Regions from separate parts of the Halomonas sp. JS92-SW72 genome, predicted to be linked through region 1. Evidence: predicted binding sites of a transcription regulator. Region 1 holds the regulator's gene; the other holds the start of a gene.
What was found. The regulator sigma-54, encoded in region 1, starts transcription at its own class of promoters, with help from an activator protein. The targets are predictions, from matches to a motif close to TGGCACNNNNNTTGCTNT.
Positions count from the first base shown of each region.

Region 2: D1793_RS18340 (P-II family nitrogen regulator) is a predicted target of sigma-54. The motif match lies at 2,430-2,447, and genes of this name have one in related genera.

Region 1 covers NZ_CP032147.1:583,597-592,630, forward strand. The annotation lists gene tldD (metalloprotease TldD) at 1-404, shown strand, start outside; gene yjgA (ribosome biogenesis factor YjgA) at 594-1,133, opposite strand; gene pmbA (metalloprotease PmbA) at 1,248-2,588, shown strand; gene D1793_RS02765 (HPr family phosphocarrier protein) at 2,808-3,077, opposite strand; gene rapZ (RNase adapter RapZ) at 3,080-4,000, opposite strand; gene ptsN (PTS IIA-like nitrogen regulatory protein PtsN) at 4,045-4,509, opposite strand; gene raiA (ribosome-associated translation inhibitor RaiA) at 4,517-4,825, opposite strand; gene D1793_RS02785 (RNA polymerase factor sigma-54) at 5,013-6,425, opposite strand; gene lptB (LPS export ABC transporter ATP-binding protein) at 6,580-7,305, opposite strand; gene lptA (lipopolysaccharide transport periplasmic protein LptA) at 7,314-7,820, opposite strand; gene lptC (LPS export ABC transporter periplasmic protein LptC) at 7,817-8,401, opposite strand; gene D1793_RS02805 (HAD-IIIA family hydrolase) at 8,406-8,963, opposite strand; gene D1793_RS02810 (KpsF/GutQ family sugar-phosphate isomerase) at 8,990-9,034, opposite strand, start outside.
Region 2 covers NZ_CP032147.1:3,876,988-3,886,021, reverse strand. The annotation lists gene D1793_RS18355 (hypothetical protein) at 1-313, shown strand, start outside; gene D1793_RS18350 (YifB family Mg chelatase-like AAA ATPase) at 326-1,828, opposite strand; gene D1793_RS18345 (accessory factor UbiK family protein) at 1,895-2,221, opposite strand; gene D1793_RS18340 (P-II family nitrogen regulator) at 2,501-2,839, shown strand; gene D1793_RS18335 (ammonium transporter) at 2,867-4,117, shown strand; gene glnK (P-II family nitrogen regulator) at 4,265-4,603, shown strand; gene D1793_RS18325 (sugar transferase) at 4,726-5,400, opposite strand; gene D1793_RS18320 (ATP-grasp domain-containing protein) at 5,402-6,610, opposite strand; gene D1793_RS18315 (glycosyltransferase family 4 protein) at 6,619-7,800, opposite strand; gene D1793_RS18310 (CDP-glycerol glycerophosphotransferase family protein) at 7,855-9,034, opposite strand, start outside.

The sequences.
Region 1 (9,034 bases):
ACGCCCGGCGGGAGTCCTTCGCCCACCTGCCGATGCCGCGCATGACCAACACCGTCATGCTGGCCGGCCAGGACGATCCCGCGGATATCCTGAAGAGCGTCAAGCGTGGCCTCTATGCGGTGAGCTTCGGCGGCGGCCAGGTGGACATCACCTCGGGCAAGTTCGTCTTCTCGGCAAGCGAAGCCTACCTGGTGGAAGACGGCAGGATCACCGCGCCGGTGAAGGGCGCGACCCTGATCGGCAACGGCCCCGAGGCCATGGGGCGGGTCTCGATGATCGGCCACGACATGGAGCTGGATACCGGCATCGGCGTGTGCGGCAAGGAGGGCCAGGGCGTGCCGGTGGGGGTGGGCCAGCCCACCCTGAAGCTGGACGAGCTGACCGTAGGCGGCACGGCGTCCTGAGGGAACGTGCCTGCGCTCGCCCATACGGCGTTGGCGTTCGGCTCGCCATGCTCATTTAGGGCCCCTAAACTCCGCTGGCTCGCCGAACGCCGCCGGTGACCCACAGGGATGTGGGAAATGCGTAGGCCCGCAGGGAGCGGGTCTAGCCCTGACCTTCGCTCGGCGACGTTCCACCAGGCGGAGGGGGGCTTAAAGCCCGGCGGTATCGCGGATCAGCTTGAAGAGCTTGCGGGCACTGGCGGGGGGCTTGCCCCTCTCGCGCTCGCGCTGGGCGTTGCGGATCAGCTGGCGCAGCGCCTGGCGATCGACCTCGGGATAGTCGGCGATGAAGGCCTCCACGGCGGCGTCGCCCTCGTCGAGCAGGCGGTCCCGCCAGGCCTCCAGGCGATGGAAGGCGTGGTCGCGGCGCAGCTTTTCCTGCTCGATCTCGTCGTAGACGGCCTTGATCGCTTCGAGGTTCTCGCGGCGCATGACCTTGCCCACATACTGCATGTGGCGCCGGCGCCCTTCGTGGGAGCGCACGCGCGAGGTCTCCTCCACGGCGGCCAGCATGTCGTCGGAGAGGGGAAAGCGGGCGCGCTCGGCGGGGGTCATGGCGATGATCGCCTCGCCCAGCGCCTGCAGGGCATGCATCTCCCGCTTGAGCTGGGACTTGCTGGGGCGTTCGTCTTCGTCGGGCTGCTGCTGGATCAGCTGGTCGAGCAGTTCGAGGGGGGAATCCTGGGACATGCCGCATCCATGGTTGGGCTTGAGAATGGCCACAGTATACCAGCCCGCGGCGGCGGGCTTGAGCGCAACATCACGAAGAGTTGGCCCGCGGGGCCGGCAGACGAGGAGAGACCCATGACACAGGCATTCGATGCCGCCGCCCAGCAGGCCCTGCTGGAGACCCGCGCCCAGATGGCCCTGGAGCTGGCCCGTCGGCTCGGCGCCGACGCCTGCGAGGTGGGCGCCAGCGTCGACCAGGGCGTCGGCGTGAGCGTGCGTGAGGGCGAGGTGGAGACGGTGGAGCTCTCCCGGGACCAGGGCATCGCGGTGACGGTCTACGTGGGCAAGCGCAAGGGCAGTGCCTCCTCCACCGACGCCGGGGAGGCGTCGATCCGTGCGGTGGTGGAGAAGGCCCTGGCCATCGCTCGCCACACCGGCGAGGACCCCGCATCGGGGCTGGCCGACGCCGAGCTGATGGCGCGTGAGCTGCCCGACCTCGACGTCCACCACCCCTGGCCACTCTCCACCGAGGAGGCCATCGAGCTGGCACTGGCCTGCGAGTCCGCCGGCCGTCGCCGCCCGGGCATCATGAGCTCCGACGGCGCCTCGCTCTCCAGCGGCGAGGGCGTGCGAGTCTACGCCAACAGCCACGGCTTCCTGGGCAGCCAGCGCGGCAGCCGCCACTCGCTCTCCTGCATGCTGATCGCCCAGGACGAGAGCGGCATGCAGCGCGACTACGACTACACCAGTGCCCGCCATCCCCGCGACCTGCTGGCGCCCGAGCGGGTGGGCGAGAGCGCCGCCGAGCGCACCCTGCGCCGCCTGGGGGCCGGTCGTCCGGCGACGGGGCGAATGCCGGTGCTGTTCGATCCCACCCTGGCGGGGGGGCTGGTCGGCTCGCTGATGGGGGCCATCGCCGGCGGGGCCCTCTATCGCCAGGCCTCCTTCCTCTGCGACCGTCTCGGCGATGCGCTCTTCCCCGAGTGGTTCAGCCTTCAGGAGCGCCCCATGGAGAGGGGCGCCATGGCCAGTTCGCCCTTCGACGGCGACGGTGTGCAGACCCGTGACAACGTCTTCATCGAGCAGGGGCGCCTGGCCAGCTACATGCTCTCCGCCTACAGCGCTCGGCGGCTGGGGATGCAGACCACCGGCAACGCCGGGGGCGCGCGCAACCTGCGCATCGAGGCGCCGCTGGCCTCGCGCGAGGAGCTGCTCTCGCGCATGGGGCGCGGGGTGCTGGTCACCGAGCTGATGGGGCAGGGGGTCAACGCCGTGACCGGAGACTACTCCCGCGGGGCGGCAGGCTTCTGGGTGGAGAGTGGCGAGATCCAGCACCCGGTGGAGGAGTTCACCATCGCCGGCAACCTGGAGGCGATGTTCAAGGGCCTGGCCGGCATCGGCAGCGATACCGACACCCGCGGCAGCATCCATACCGGCAGCTGGCTGATCGACGAGATGACCGTCGCCGGCAGCTGAGGCTCGGGTATCCTCCCTCGCCCGAGGCTGCGCTCACGATCCCGGGAATGAAACCCTGACACTTCGCTTGCGTCTTGCGGGTCGGGCCGGAACAAGGTCCCTCTTGCCGACCCTGAATCGGCTTCCCTGCCGATTCACCCGCGACGCCGCACTCGTGGTCAGCATTCCCGGGTAGATATCGTTTCGCTGCCGCCTCGAGCGCTTTCTCGCTGACCGCAGCTATTCATCCTCGTGAAAGCGAGCCTCGAACAGCGCCTCTATGGCGTCGAGGGCCGCCTCGGCGTCCTCGCCCTCGGCGGTCACCGTGAGCTCGGTGCCGCAAGGAGCGGCGAGCATCAGCAGCGACATGATGTTGGCGGCGTCGCCGCGCATGGGCCCGTTGGCCACGCTGATGGAGGCGGCGAAGGGCTGGCAGCACTGCACCAGCTTAGTGGCGGCGCGCGCATGCAGGCCGCGCTTATTGCTCAGGGTCAGCTTGCGTTGCGGCACGCTCAACTTCCTTGATGAGGTGTGACGTCGGTCGCCGGGTCCGGCAACGGGGGCAGGGTGTCATGGATGCCCAGCTCGCGATGGCGCAGCCGGACCAGGGGGTGGGAGGCGGCCAGGCTCGCGGCCAGGCGCTCCGCCAGGTAGACCGAGCGGTGCTGGCCGCCGGTGCAGCCGATGGCCACCGTGAGGTAGCTGCGGTGGCTGGCCAGGTAGGCGGGCAGCCAGCGCTCCACCCAGGCCTGGATATCGGCGCGCATCGCCTCCACCAGGGGGTAGGTCTCGAGGAACTCGATGACCGGCGCGTCGCGGCCGGTGCTGGCGCGCAGCTGCGGGTCCCAGTAGGGGTTGGGCAGGCAGCGCGCATCGAACACCAGGTCGGCGTCCAGCGGCACGCCGCGCTTGAAGCCGAAGGACTCGAAGGTCAGGGTGAGCTGGTCGGGCTGGTGGCGGGCCACCTGGTCGGCGATACGGCGCCTCAGTTCGTGGACCGATAGCCGTGAGGTGTCGATGACCAGGTCGGCCAGGTCACGGATTTCGGCGAGGGCCAACTCCTCGGAATCGATCGCCTCGGCGAGCGTCATCTGGCTGTCCCGGGTCAGCGGATGGCGGCGCCGGGTGGCAGAGTAGCGCTCGAGCAGGATGCGCGCATCGGTGGTCAGGTAGATCACCTGGCAGGCGATGCCGCGGGCCTGGAGCGCCTGCAGCTGGGCGGGAAAGCTCTGCAGGGCCTGGGGCAGGTTGCGGGCGTCGATGCTGACGGCGATGGAGGAGCGTGGCGACTCCGAGCTGCCCAGTTCATCGACCAGCGAGCCGAGCAGCATGGCCGGGAGGTTGTCGATAGCGTAGTAGCCGAGATCCTCCAGGGCCTGCAGCGCGATCGACTTGCCCGAGCCGGAGCGGCCGCTGATGATCACGAGCTGCATGGGGGATCTCCTGGTCGTCAATCTGGCCGGGCGGCCCGTGGGCGCTACCCCTGCCGTCGAATCGCCTCGATGAGCCGTTCGTGGAGCTCGCGCTGGCTTTCGCTGCGGCGCAGCCCGCTGCGGGTGTCGGCGTCGTTCATCACCCCGGCCACTTGGGCAAGCAGGGCGAGGTGGGCGTCGTCGGCCTCCTCGGGGACCAGCAGCACGAACACCAGGTCGACGGGTTCGCCGTCGATGGCGTCGAAGTCCACCGGCTCGGCCAGCTTCAGGAAGCCGGCGATGGGGGCCTTGCAGTGAGGGCTTCTGGCGTGGGGGATGGCCACCCCGTTGCCGATGCCGGTGCTGCCCAGGCGCTCGCGCCCGATCAGCCGGCTGAACACCTCCTGGCTGTCGAGGCTTGGCGTATTCTGTGCGATGAAGGTGCTGAAGAACTCCAGCACCCGTTTCTTGCTGCCCCCGGGTACGCCGAACAGGGTGCGCTCCGGGGGCAGGATGGCTTCCAGTGACATGATGGGCTCAGCGAGCGCCGGCGCCCTGGGCGCGGGCCTGGGCCTTCTCCTTGTGCTTGACCAGCTGGCGATCCAGCTTGTCGGCCAGAGCGTCGATGGCGGCGTACATGTCACCGTCCTGGGCTTCGGCATGCAGGTCGGCGCCGGCGGCATGCAGGGTGCAGGCGGCGTGCTGGCGCTCCTTCTCCACGGACAGGGTCACCTGCACGTTGGTGATGTTGTCGTAGTGGCGCTCCACGCGAGCCAGCTTCTCGTCCACATAGCCACGCAGGGCATCGGTCAGTTCCACATGATGGCCGGTGATATTGACTTGCATGACACGCTCCTTGCTCGTTGGTTGTGGGTCGATTGTAACCCTTTTTCCTGCCTTGCATACCCCCCGGTCTGCCGCCGCCGCGGCGGGCCTGATGCAGGTCAGCGAAGCGCGGGCGGGTGGCGGTTGGCACGCGACGCAGCCGGCGTTCCGGGGCATGCTGGGAGATGGGGTCGGTGCCGCGCTGGCATCATCTCAGCCGCTTGCGCTCGCTGGAGGAGGGGATGCCCATCGCCTCGCGGTACTTCGCTACGGTCCGGCGGGCCACCTGGATGCCGGCCTCCTCGAGCAGGGCCACCAGCTTGCTGTCGGAGAGCGGCTTGCGCGGCGGCTCCTCCTGGATCAGCTTGCGGAGCCGCGCGCGGATGGCGGTGCTGGAGTGGGCGTCGCCCTCGCCGTTGCCGCCCACCTGGCTGGAGAAGAAGTACTTCAGCTCGAACACCCCTCGGGGGGTGTGGATGTATTTCTGGGTGGTGACCCGGGAGATGGTCGATTCGTGCATCTCCACGGCCTGGGCGATATCGGCCAGGATCAGCGGCTTCATCGCCTCCTCGCCCTGCTCCAGGAAGTCGAGCTGGCGGGCCATGATCTCGCGGCCCACCCGCAGCAGGGTGTCATTGCGGCTGGAGAGGCTCTTCATCAGCCAGCGCGCCTCCTGCAGGTGGTCCTTGAGGAACTGGTTGTCCTGGCTCTTGTCGGCGCGGCGGATCAGCGCCGCGTAGTCGGGCTGGATGCGCAGACGGGGCAGCGCCTCCTGGTTGAGCTCCACGTGCCAGCCGCGGCTGTCCTGGCGTGCCACCAGGTCGGGGATCACGTAGTCGTTCTCGAGGCTGGCGTAGGCGCTGCCGGGGCGCGGGTCCAGGGAGCGGACCAGGGCGATGGCCGTTTCCAGGGCGTCGTCGTCGAGGCCGAGGCGGCGCTTGAGCAGGCGGCGGTCGTCGCCGGCCAGGGCCTCGAGGAACTGGCGCACCAGGCGGCGCGCCTGGGGTAGCAGCGGGGTGTCGTCGGGCAGGGCGGCGAGCTGCAGCATCAGGCACTCGCGCAGGTCCCGGGCGAAGACGCCGGTGGGCTCGAACTGCTGCAGGCGCAGCAGCACCTGCTCCACCTCGGCGCTGCGCAAGCCGCCGAGCCCCTGGGACTTGAGGCCGTCGCGGATCTCGTCGAGGGGTTGCGCCAGGTAGCCCGCGCTGTCCACGGCATCGATCAGGCTCTCGGCGATCTGCTGCTCGCGGGGGTCGAGGTCGGTCATCGCCAGTTGCCAGGCCAGGTGGCCCTGCAGGCTCTGTGCGCTCGCCTCGCGCTCGAAATCGGGGCCCTCGCCGCCGGCCGGCGCCCCCAGGTCCTGGTAGGTGTCCGACCAGTCGCTGTCGGTGCTGAGTTCGTCGGGAATCTCGCTGGCCCAGTCGTCCTCGGGGGCCTCGCTCACCGTCTGCTCGCCGAAGCCCTCATCGAGCTCCAGCATGGGGTTGGACTCCAGCGCCTGCTGGATCTCCTGGCGCAGGTCGAGGGTGGAGAGCTGCAGCAAGGCAATGGCCTGCTGCAGCTGGGGCGTCATGGTCAGCTGCGTGCCGACGCGGAGCTGAAGGGAGGCTTTCATGGCCATCGTGATCGTCTGCCCTCTTGTGCCGGGAAGTGGCCGTAAGGCCTCACCCTAGCGCGGCCGACGCGGGCATGCAAGCGCTTGTTAAGCAACTTCTGTGCCACCCGCAATCACCATGCCGTCATCGAATAACGACAGACATATCAGAGGATTGTGCTCAGAGCCGGAAATCTTCGCCCAGGTAGACCTCGCGCACCCGCTGGTTGGCGAGGATCGCCTCGGCGTTGCCCTCGGCGATGATCTTGCCGTCACCGACGATGTAGGCGGTGTCGCAGATATCCAGGGTCTCGCGCACGTTGTGGTCGGTGATCAGCACGCCGATGCCGCGGGCCTTGAGCTGGCGGATGACCCCCTTGATCTCGCCCACCGAGATGGGGTCGACGCCGGCGAAGGGCTCGTCGAGCAGGATGAAGGCGGGCTCCGTGGCCAGAGCCCGGGCGATTTCCACCCGCCGTCGCTCGCCGCCGGAGAGGCTCATGCCGAGGTTGTCGCGGATATGGGTCACGTGAAACTCCCCGAGCAGCTGCTCGAGGCGGGCGCGGCGCCCCTCGCGGTCGAGATCCTTGCGGGTCTCGAGGATCGCCATGATGTTGTCGGCCACCGACAGCTTGCGGAAGATCGACGCCTCCTGGGGCAGGTAGCCGATGCCGGCCCTGGCGCGCTGGTGCATGGCGGCCCGGGACAGGTCCAGGTCGTCGATGGCCACCTCGCCGGCATCGGCGCGCACCAGCCCCACGATCATGTAGAAGGAGGTGGTCTTGCCGGCGCCGTTGGGGCCGAGCAGGCCGACGATGCTGCCCTGGCGGATGGCCAGGCTGATGTCCTGGACCACGCGGCGACGCTTGTAGCTCTTGGCCAGGTGGCGGGCATGGAGGGTCTTCATGGGCGGCCTTACTGCTCGGGCTGAAGGGTCATGCGGATGCGCTGGCGCCCTTCGACGCCCTCGCCCTCGCTGCGGGCCTGGACCACGCGGCGGTCGAGGAAGTACTCCAGGTAGCCGCCGTCGAAGGTGTCACCGCCCTGGTGCAGCTCGGCGCGGTCGATCAGTTCCATGCGCCGCTCGGCCACGTGGTAGATGATGGTGCGGCCCCAGCCACGCACCATGGGCTCTGCGGGATCGGGCTGCTGCTCCAGATAGGCGCGCTCGCCGGTGGCGATGGCGCGGGAGAGCTGGCCCTGGGCGTTGCGCTGGATCTCCACCCGCTCGCCGGTCAGGCGCATGCTGCCCTGGCGGATATCCACCTCGCCGGTATAGACGGCGGTGCCGGCGCGGTCGTCCAGGTCGAGCCGGTCGGCCTCCACCTCGATGGGGGCCTCGGCATCGCGGCCCTGGGCCAGGGTCGGCGCGGCGACCAGCGGCAGCAGCAGGCAGAGCAGCAGGGCGGAGGTTCGCTTCATGGCTGGGGGTCCTCTCGGGTCTCGGGCGGATGGTGGCCGCGCACATTGTCGGTCAGTCGGGCACGGTTGTCATGGAGCCAGGCGTCGAAGCGCTCGCCGCTCATGCGTTGGGGGGGCTGCTGGAGCAGGGCCGGGGTGTCGCTCCAGGCGTGGCCGCTCTCGGCGTCGTAGTGGAGCACCTCGGTGTCGAGCTGCCAGCGCTCCTCGGGGGCGTGGAGTCGGGCGCTGCCGGAGAGGGTGAGCGGGTTGCCGCCGGGACCCAGCACGCCGCTGTCGGCCTCGGCCAGCCACACTCTGCCTGCGTTGTCGTAGAGCCGTGCGTCGGGGGTCTCGAGGCGGGTGACGTCGTCGTGGGGCGTGTGCACCAGGCGTGGCGTCTCGATGCGCTGATGGGCTCGCCCCTCGCCGTCGAAGCGGGTCAGTCGCGCCCCCTCCAGGTAGAAGTCCGGCTCGCCGGCTTCGTCCCGCGGGACCGCGCCGGGCTCCCTGACGCTGCGCGAGTCGAGCAGCACCAGCATGCCCCCCAGCGCCACCAGCAGCAGGAAGAGCCAGACCCGAAACGACGGCCGTGGCAGGGCCATGGGCTCAGCCGGCCCCGTGCAGGTAGGTGTCGATCACGGCGTCCCAGTGGCCCTGGGCCCTGAGCAGGGTGTCGGCGATCTCGCGGGCGGCGCCCTGACCGCCCCCCTTCACGGTGACCCAGTCGGCGTGCTTCTGGATGTACTCCGGGGCGTTGGGCACGCTGATGCCCACCCCGGCGCGGCGAATGGCGCCCACGTCGGGCATGTCGTCGCCGCAGTAGGCGACCTGATCGAACTCGAGGCCGAGGCGGGCGCAGAGGTCGCGCAGCACCGGCAGCTTCTTCTCCACCCCCTGGAAGACGTGCGGGATGCCCAGCGCCGCGGCGCGGCGGCTCACCGTCGGGGAGTCGCGGCCGGTGATCAGCGCCACCTCGATGCCGGCTCGCTTGAGCAGCTTGAGGCCGTGGCCGTCCTGCACGTTGAACGCCTTGATCTCGATGCCGTCGGCCTGGAAGTAGAGCTGGCCGTCGGTGAGCACGCCATCGACGTCCAGGGCCAGCAGGCGAATGCGGCGCAGGCGGTCCACCAGGCGGGGGTCTTGCAGCGGGAGGGTGTGGGGCATGGGAGCTCCGGTTCGGTGGGTGGGGGTCAGATCACGCCGCTGGCGAGCAGGTCGTGCATGTGCAGGGCGCC
Region 2 (9,034 bases), 770 kb from region 1:
GCTGCTGGCCACCCCGGAGGTGAACGGGGAGCTCAGCATCGGCCAGGAGCGCTTCCGCGAGAGCCTCACCCGGGCGCTGCTGGCGGTGAGCGACGGCCCCCAGGTGCTCGACTGGAGCGACAGCATGGGAGAAGGGAGTGGGGAGAACCAGTGGCGCCTGGAGAGCCGGCTGATGGCCGACGGGCCGCGCCTGCGGCTCTCGGACCGGGAGCTTTTGCCCTACCGCCTGACCCTGGTGCTGCGCCGCCCCGGCGGCGACTCGGTGATGTGGGAGGAGAGCCTGCAGGGCGCCCTGGACGCCACGGCGCTGTAGGGGGCGAGCCCCCTACCCCTTGAGCAGCCGATCCAGCTGCCGATAGCCGATCGCCTCGATCAGCTGCTCCCGGGCCGGTTTCGGCTCGCCGGCCAGGTCGGCCAGGGTCAGCGCCACCCGCAGCACCCGATGGTAGGCCCGCGCCGATAGCCTGAGCCGCTCCAGCACCTGCGCCAGCCAGGCACGGTCGGCGCTGGCGAGGTCGCAGGCCGCCTCCAGCTCCCGCCCCGCCAGGTGGGCATTGAGCGCCCCCCGCGCCAGCTGCCGCTCCCGGGCGGCCACCACCCGCCGGCGGACGATCGCCGATGACTCCCCCGCCGTGGCCGCCGTGAGCTGCTCCGGCGGCAGCGCCGGCACCTCCACCTGAAGATCGATGCGATCGAGCAGCGGTCCGGAGAGCCGCGCCTGGTAGCGCTGGATCTGGGCCGCGGTGCAGTGGCAGGTCTGGCGGGGATCCCCCAGGTGACCGCAGGGACAGGGATTCATGGCCGCCACCAGTTGGAAGCGAGCCGGAAAGCGGCGCTGGTGGCTGGCCCGGGCGATATGGATCTGGCCCGACTCCATGGGCTCACGCATCACCTCCAGCACGTGGCGCGAGAACTCCGGCAGTTCGTCGAGGAACAGCACCCCGTGGTGGGCCAGCGAGATCTCCCCGGGTCGCGGCTTCGAGCCACCGCCTACCAGAGCCACGGCGCTGGCGGTATGGTGCGGCGCCCGAAAGGGGCGGCGACCCCACTCGGCGGCCAGCGGCAGGCCGCTCACCGAGCGCACCGCCGCCACCTCCAGCGCCTCCTCCTCGGTCAGCGGCGGCAGGATGCCCGGCAGGCGGCTGGCCAGCATGGTCTTGCCGGTGCCGGGCGGGCCGGCGAAGAGCAGGTTGTGGGACCCCGCGGCGGCCACCTCCAGGGCGCGGCGCGCCTGGTACTGGCCGCGCACCTCGGCGAGGTCGGGCAGCGATGTCGCCGCCTCCGGCGGGCGTGTCAGCCGGTGCGGCGCGATGGGGGCCTGGCCCAGCAGGTGGGCGACCACGTCCAGCAGGTGGTCGGCGGGCAGCACCTCGAGGTCGCCGGCGAGCGCCGCCTCCTCGGCGTTGGCCCGGGGCACGATCAGCCGCCGCCTGGCACGGCGGGTGGCCAGGGCCAGGGGCAGCACACCGGTGATCGGCCGCAGGCCACCGTCCAGGGCCAGCTCACCGACGCTCTCGATGTCCGCCAGGGCCTCCGGGGGCAGCTGCCCCGAGGCCAACAGCAGCCCCAGGGCGATGGGCAGGTCGAAGCGACCGCCCTCCTTGGGCAGGTCGGCGGGCGCCAGGTTGAGGGTGATGCGGCGCAGGGGGTAGTCGAAGCCGGCGTTGACCAGGGCGCTGCGCACCCGCTCGCGGCTCTCCTTCACCGCCGCCTCGGGCAGCCCCACCAGGGTCATCCCCGGCAGGCCGTTGGCCAGATGCACCTCCACCTGCACCTCGGGGGCCTCGAGGCCGAGGCCCGCACGGGTATGGACGATCGCCAGCGTCATGGGCGTTCCCTCGCCAGGAATCCTGCCCTCAGGCTAGCCCAGGAGACGCCAGAGCGCCCGGCAGGCTCAGCGGCCGGTTTCGCCACCGCCGGCATCCGCCTCGGGAGCCTCGGGGGCCGCCGCCGGCGGCGCCGGCACCTCGGCGGTGCGCGCCTCGAGCAGCGTCTCCAGCGCCGCCACCTGCTGCTCCAGCGCCTCGACGCGGGCGCGGGTGCGCTGCAGCACATCCATCAGGATGTCGAAGTCCTCCCGGGAGACCAGCTCCAGGCGGTCGAAGGCGCCGCGCACCACCTGCTGAATCCCCTTCTGCACCTCCTCCGGCGCCTGGGACGCGCCCTGCAGGCGCTCGCCGATCTGCTGGGCCAGTCGGCTGATACGGTCATGGCTCACCATGGGTCTCTCCTGAACGTGTGGAATGCCGGCTACAGGATACGCATGGCCCGCCGCGAACGCATGCCCTGCCGATGCGCCAGGATGGCGCGCCTGCACCACGACCCGGCACCAGCACGGTGCAACCGCCCTGCCCCCCTTCCCCGGGAGATCGGCCACGCGGCCACAAACCCCACCCAACCGGCTGTTTTTACATGCATTTGTCATGCATTGGCACGTTTGGCGCAGTGGCAGGGCATGCGGCCGCCGTGCCCATACCCAACGCAACCGGGGAGACAAGGGATGAAACTCATCACCGCCATCATCAAGCCATTCAAGCTGGACGACGTCCGCGAGGCGCTGGCCGACAACGGCGTCCAGGGCATCACCGTCACCGAGGTCAAGGGCTTCGGCCGCCAGAAGGGACACACCGAGCTCTATCGCGGCGCCGAGTACGTCGTCGACTTCCTGCCCAAGGTCAAGGTCGAGGTCGCCGTGGACGACAGCCGCCTGGAGACCGTCCTGGATGCCATCTGCGGCGCCGCCAACAGCGGCAAGATCGGCGACGGCAAGGTCTTCGTGACCCCGCTCGAGGATGTCATCCGCATCCGCACCGGTGAACGCGGTGCCGACGCCGTCTGATCGTTTCCTGCCTCTGGAGAGACTGCCATGAGTGAACTGACAGAGCTGAGCTATGCGCTCGATACCTTCTACTTCCTGATCTGCGGCGTGCTGGTGATGTGGATGGCCGCCGGCTTCTCGATGCTCGAGGCCGGCCTGGTCCGTTCCAAGAACACCGCCGAGATCCTCACCAAGAACATCGCGCTGTTCGCCATCGCCTGCACCATGTACCTGCTGGTGGGCTACTACATCATGTACTCGAGCCCCGAGGGCGGCATCCTGCCCAACCTGGGCTTCCTGCTGGGCGGCGAGAACAGCGTCGATGCGGTGCTGGCCGGCGGCGATGACGCCCCCTACTACTCCATGCGCGCCGACTACTTCTTCCAGGTGGTATTCGTGGCCACCGCCATGTCCATCGTTTCCGGTGCCGTGGCCGAGCGCATGAAGCTGTGGGCCTTCCTGGCCTTCGCCGTGGTGATGACCGCCGTGATCTACCCGGTTTCCGGCTTCTGGACCTGGGGCGGCGGCTGGCTCGACGCCGCCGGCTTCTCCGACTTCGCCGGCTCCGGCATCGTGCACATGGCAGGCGCCGCCGCGGCTCTCGCCGGCGTGCTGATCCTCGGCCCCCGCAAGGGCAAGTACGGCAAGGACGGCAGCATCTACGCCATCCCCGGTGCCAACCTGCCGCTGGCGACCCTGGGTACCTTCATCCTGTGGATGGGCTGGTTCGGCTTCAACGGCGGCTCCGAGCTCAAGGTCTCCGATGTGGACTCCGCCAACAACGTCGCCCAGGTGCTGGTCAACACCAACGCCGCGGCCGCCGGTGGCGTGATCGCCGCCCTGATCCTGGCCAAGCTGTGGTTCCGCAAGGCGGACCTGACCATGACCCTCAACGGCGCCCTGGCCGGCCTGGTCGCCATCACCGCCGAGCCGCTGGCCCCCTCCGCGCTGGGCGCGGCGCTGATTGGTGCCGTGGGCGGCGCCATCGTGGTGGTCTCCATCGTGGCCATGGACAAGCTGAAGATCGACGATCCGGTGGGTGCCATCTCCGTCCACGGCGTGGTGGGCATCTGGGGCCTGCTGGTGGTGCCGCTCTCCAACAGCGACGCCACCTTCGGCGCCCAGCTGCTCGGCATCGTCGGCATCTTCGCCTGGGTCTTCGTCGCCAGCCTGATCGTCTGGGTGGTGCTCAAGGCGGTGATGGGCATCCGCGTCAGCGAGGAAGAGGAGTACGAGGGCGTCGACCTGGCCGAGTGCGGCCTGGAGGCCTACCCCGAGTTCAGCGTCGCCAAGAAGTGATGGCCATGCTCACCGAGTGAAACGGCATGCTCCACCTGGCCCCTTCGGGGGCCTTTTTTCATCCCGCCCGCCGCGGTGTATGCTAGAGGGCGATCAGGCGCAAGCGGGTGGCTCGGCCACCGCACCGAACAGACGAGGAGTCCGACCATGAAACTGGTGACCGCCATCATCAAGCCCTTCAAGCTCGACGACGTGAGGGAATCCCTCTCCGAGATCGGCGTCCAGGGGATCACCGTGACCGAGGTGAAGGGGTTCGGTCGCCAGAAGGGTCACACCGAGCTCTATCGCGGCGCCGAATACGTGGTGGACTTCCTGCCCAAGGTGAAGCTGGAGGTGGCCGTGGACGACGAGATGGCCGAGAAGGTGATCGACGCCATCACCAGCGTGGCCAACACCGGCAAGATCGGCGACGGCAAGATCTTCGTCACCCCGCTGGAGCAGGTGATCCGCATCCGCACCGGCGAAACGGGCAAGGACGCGGTCTAACGCTGCCAAGCCAGCCTGAGTTCAAGGGCGATACACACAAAACCCCCGATGCCTTGAACTGCACCCCGAAAGTTGGACATCCAATCCAACCTTCGGGGTGTTTTTATGAGCAATCGGACCGATCAGTCAGACAGGACTGCCGCCTGACTTGCCGTACACAGGATTTGACAATAACTCACCAAGTCCCGGGTAAAGGACCAGTGCAGTACATAGTCGCGGTTGAGTCTGACCTTGTCGGGGAAGACCACCTCGCGGTTGAAGCGCTCGGGGTCGGCCACCCCGGCCAGCAGGGTCTCCTCGTCGCGGTACTTCAGGGTGGCGGGGCCGGTGATGCCCGGCCTGACGGAGAGGATCACCCGCCCCTCCTCCCCCAGGGCATCGGCGAAGCCCGGCACGTCGGGGCGCGGCCCCACGAAGCTCATCTGCCCGGCCAGGACGTTGAATAGCTGCGGCAGCTCATCGAGCTTGGAACGGCGCAGCCAACCGCCCAGCCGGGTGATGCGGGGGTCCCCCAGGGTAGTCACCGTCGTCCCCGGCAGCGGACGCATGGTGCGGATCTTGACGACCAGGAACGGTCGCCCCCCCCGCCCGATACGCTGCTGCAGGAAGAAGCCGGAAGCACCGGTATCCAGGCGGGCCGCCCAGGCCGTGAGCAGGATCACCGGCAGCAGCGGCACCAGCAGGGCCATCGCCAGCGCGAGGTCAAAGAGCCGCTTCACCAGGCGCTGGGTGAGGCTTGGCCCGACGCCGTGCCAGGCGAACAGGGGATCATGGTGGCGGTGGTCGAGGAGGGCCATATCAGCGCACCATTCCCGCTTCCAGCGGGTTCATGCTGTGGGTCCGAAGCCCCTTGGCCAGGTAGTAGAGCCCCTCGCCGACCAGCACCAGGGGGTCATCCCACTTGGCGTCGTCGAAGCTGTCGGCAGAGACGCCATCGGCCAGGCGCAGGGCCGCGCCAAGCCGGCCGCGCCGCGCCATGTCGAAGCGGCGGATGATGTCGCCCAGCAGCCAGCGCGCCACCACTCCCTGCCGGGCGGGGCGGAAGTGGGCCCGGGCGACGGCCGGGCCGCGGGTCTGGGCCAGGTAGAGCAGCCAGGGGAAGTTCACCCCGGCGCTGAGCGAGAGGTCGATGGAGCCCCACAGCCGAGGGTTGACCTCGATGAAGGCATGGCGTCCGGTCGCCGGGTCGTGCTTGAACTCGAGCATGGCCAGCCCGTGCCACTTGAGCCCCGCGAGCAGGCGATGGGCATCCGCCTCCATGGTCGGATGGGCGGCGCTCACCCGCAGGGTACTGGTGCCGCCGGTGGCGACTTTCTCCTGCAGCCGGCGGTGGGTGAAGGAGGCGATACGCTCGCCCTGCCAGTAGAGGCAGGAAACGCCCCAGCCATCGCCGGCCACCCGCTCCTGGACGATGGGCGTCCGAGCCGGGTCGAGCTCGAACGATGCCATCATCTCGGCCAGCGTCAGCGCGAGGGCCTCGCCGCCCCGCGAGAAACGCACCCCCTTGGAACTGTTGCCGCGACGCGCCCGCGCCACGTACTCCCGGGACGGGAGGGTGACACGGCCGGCCTCCGCCGGGGTCGCGTAGTCGACGATGGCGGCCACTGGCACGCCCTGCTCCCGCGCCAGCCGGCTCATGCGGTCCTTGTCGTTGACCAGCGCCAGGGTGGCCGCATCCACCATGGGCAGCACCAGCCCCGGCGGCAGCCGGCCGGCCTCGCGGGCCTGCACCAGGAGCTCTCCCTCCTCGTGCCCCGGCAGGAGCAGGCCGATGCCATGACGCTTGCAGAGGCCGGCCACATCGGTGACGAACCCGTCGGGGTCGCTATAGGGCGAGGCATAGCGCCCCCGCGCGTGGGCCAGTCGCGAGGCCTGGCACATGCCGATCCGCGAGGTATCGGAGACCACGACCCTGACGCCATGGCGCGCCAGCCCCCGCAGTGCCGAATAGCTGCTTCGGCACCAGCCCTGAGTCAGCAGTACGGTGGTTTCGGCTTCGTTTTGCATGACACCCCCTATGGACAAGGAGACGTTGTAATGCCCTGGCTTCCCGGGGCGTGCTCGATCTCTTGCAACTCCAGGTAATTCATCAATCGCCGATTGATCTCATCGGCATCAAATGCTTTCTCTGCCAGCTCCCGGGAGCGACAGCCCATGCTCACGATCAGGTCAGGCTGGGCAATGAATCGCTCCATCGCCTCTGCCACCGCCGCGGCGTCATGCGGCGGCACGATGAAGCCGTTCTCGCCATCACGAATTGTCTCGCGGCAGCCCGGAACATCCGTCGTGATGACGGGCCGCCCGACGGCCATCGCCTCCTGGGTACTGCGCGGCACTCCCTCCCGGTAGGAGGGCAGCACGAACACACTGCTGCTCTCCAGCCAGTCCACCACATTGGTGACCACTCCCGGGTAGATGATCACCCCGTTTCCTACCAGACGATTCATGTAGTCCAGGTCCACAGATCCCGGATTGCCGGGATCCTGCTTGCCCAGAATCACGAACTCGGCGTCCGGGTGACGCGACTTGACCATCTCGGCAGCCGCCAGGTATTCGCTGATGCCTTTTTCCTGCAGGAGCCTGCCGACAAATATGAAGCGGTTCCTGTCAGACGCCGGCCTCGAGTAGAGATACTCGTCCAGATCCAGGCCAATACCGCCAAGCACCATGACGTCCTTGACGGGAATTCGATACTTGTCGACCAGGTCTTTCCTGTCGTCAGGGTTGAGAACCACAAGTCCGTTGAGAAGGGGAAGGGAAAGACGAAACAAGGCAACCTGCGCCGCTCGGACTAGCGTTTTTTTCCAGCCATCACCCCCCGGGTGAGCGGTGAAGAAATAACCCAGGCCTTCCAGCATGCCGTACCGTCTCTCCACTCCTGCCAGCCGGGAAGTCAACGCCCCCCAGATGACAGGCTTGGAGAAGTAGCAGAACACGACATCCGGATTCAAGGACCTCAAGCGCCGATACAGATGCCAGGCATTCTTCAGATCCAGAAGAGGGTTCATTCCCCTTCTGGCGAGCAGGTAGCGCTCCGCCTCCACATTCAGCTCTTCCTTGGCTCGCCGCTTGATCTCGGGGGTCAGGTCCGCGGTCATTATTCTGACGTCATGACCCGCTTCCACCAGAGATTTCAAGAGGAGTTTCCTGAAGCCGAAGATGGAAGATGAATTGGTACCAATGAGAACGACCTTCATGCTCAACCCCTTCACAAGTGAATCGTGAGGCCACGCGTATGCCGGAGGCCCATGTCAGCCCCGGCTAAGACTCACTGCCTGACGCAGATAGTGGTCGCGTAGGTAGTTGACGACCCTCTCGCACTCCCTGCCGTCATTCATGGCGGCATGGCGAGCCGTGAAGCGAGCGAGGCGCTCGGCATGGCGACCCTCGGCAATTTCCCGCCAGGCGGCAGGCACCTGGGACCAGTCGCGGATCACCGGCCCCGGGGCGTCCTCGAGATAGTCGCCATAGACCCCGACATCGCGATAGAGATACTCCTCCAGGTCAGGGGCCATCAGGATGATCGGACGCTTGAAGCAGGCGAAGTCGAACATGAGGCTCGAGTAGTCGGTGATCAGCAGATCGACGACCGGCATCAGCTCATTGACGTCGGGAAAACGGCTCGCCGAGGCATCCACGATCCGTGACGAGCGCCGCGCCAGGTCCTCGACTCCCGTCATCCTCAGGGCGACATGGCCACGCACCAGCAGAAGCAGCCGCTCTTGCTCAAGCCAGGGCAGGAGCGCCTCGAGCCGGTTGCCCTGGGCCACGTCCAGCCCGCCCCGGCCCTGCTGCCTGAGGGTAGGGGCATAGAGCACGATCCCCTTGTAATCGCGTGGCTCGATCCCCTCGCGCCGCAGCAGCGAGGCGGCATCGGCGTGGAAGGCGGCCCAGCGCGGGTAGCCGAGCACCGGGACACGCTCGGTGGGAAGCCCATAGGCCGACGCCATTCGCTGGCGGCCCACACCCGAGGCCACCAGGACCCGCTCCGGTCCCCGCTTGCCTGGCAGAAGATGGCGCAGATAGCGGTCGAACAGCGGCGTCAGCGGCCCAAGCCGGCTGGTCCGGGCATCCCTGCCGATCCGTTTCAGGGGGGTGCCGTGCGTCAGGTTGATCAGGGCTCCCCCGACGGAGGCGTGCGCGTTGATATCCTCCGCGCTGTGGGTGACCAGGAAGAGGCGCGCCCGCAGGGAAAACCGTATGCCTGCCAGCGAATAGGCCAGCGCGGCCTCGCCGCCCTCCTCCCGTACCTGCTTCACTATGTCAGGATCATGGCTGAGCCAGACCGCACGGATGTCGGGCTCATGGTCACGCACGTGACGATAGAGATAGCGCGGGTTGTCAGCGTACTGGCGACCGAGCCAGGCACCGAACACCCAGAGCCTGTCATCGCGGGGAGACACCCAGCCGAACAGGCAGAGCGGCAGCCAG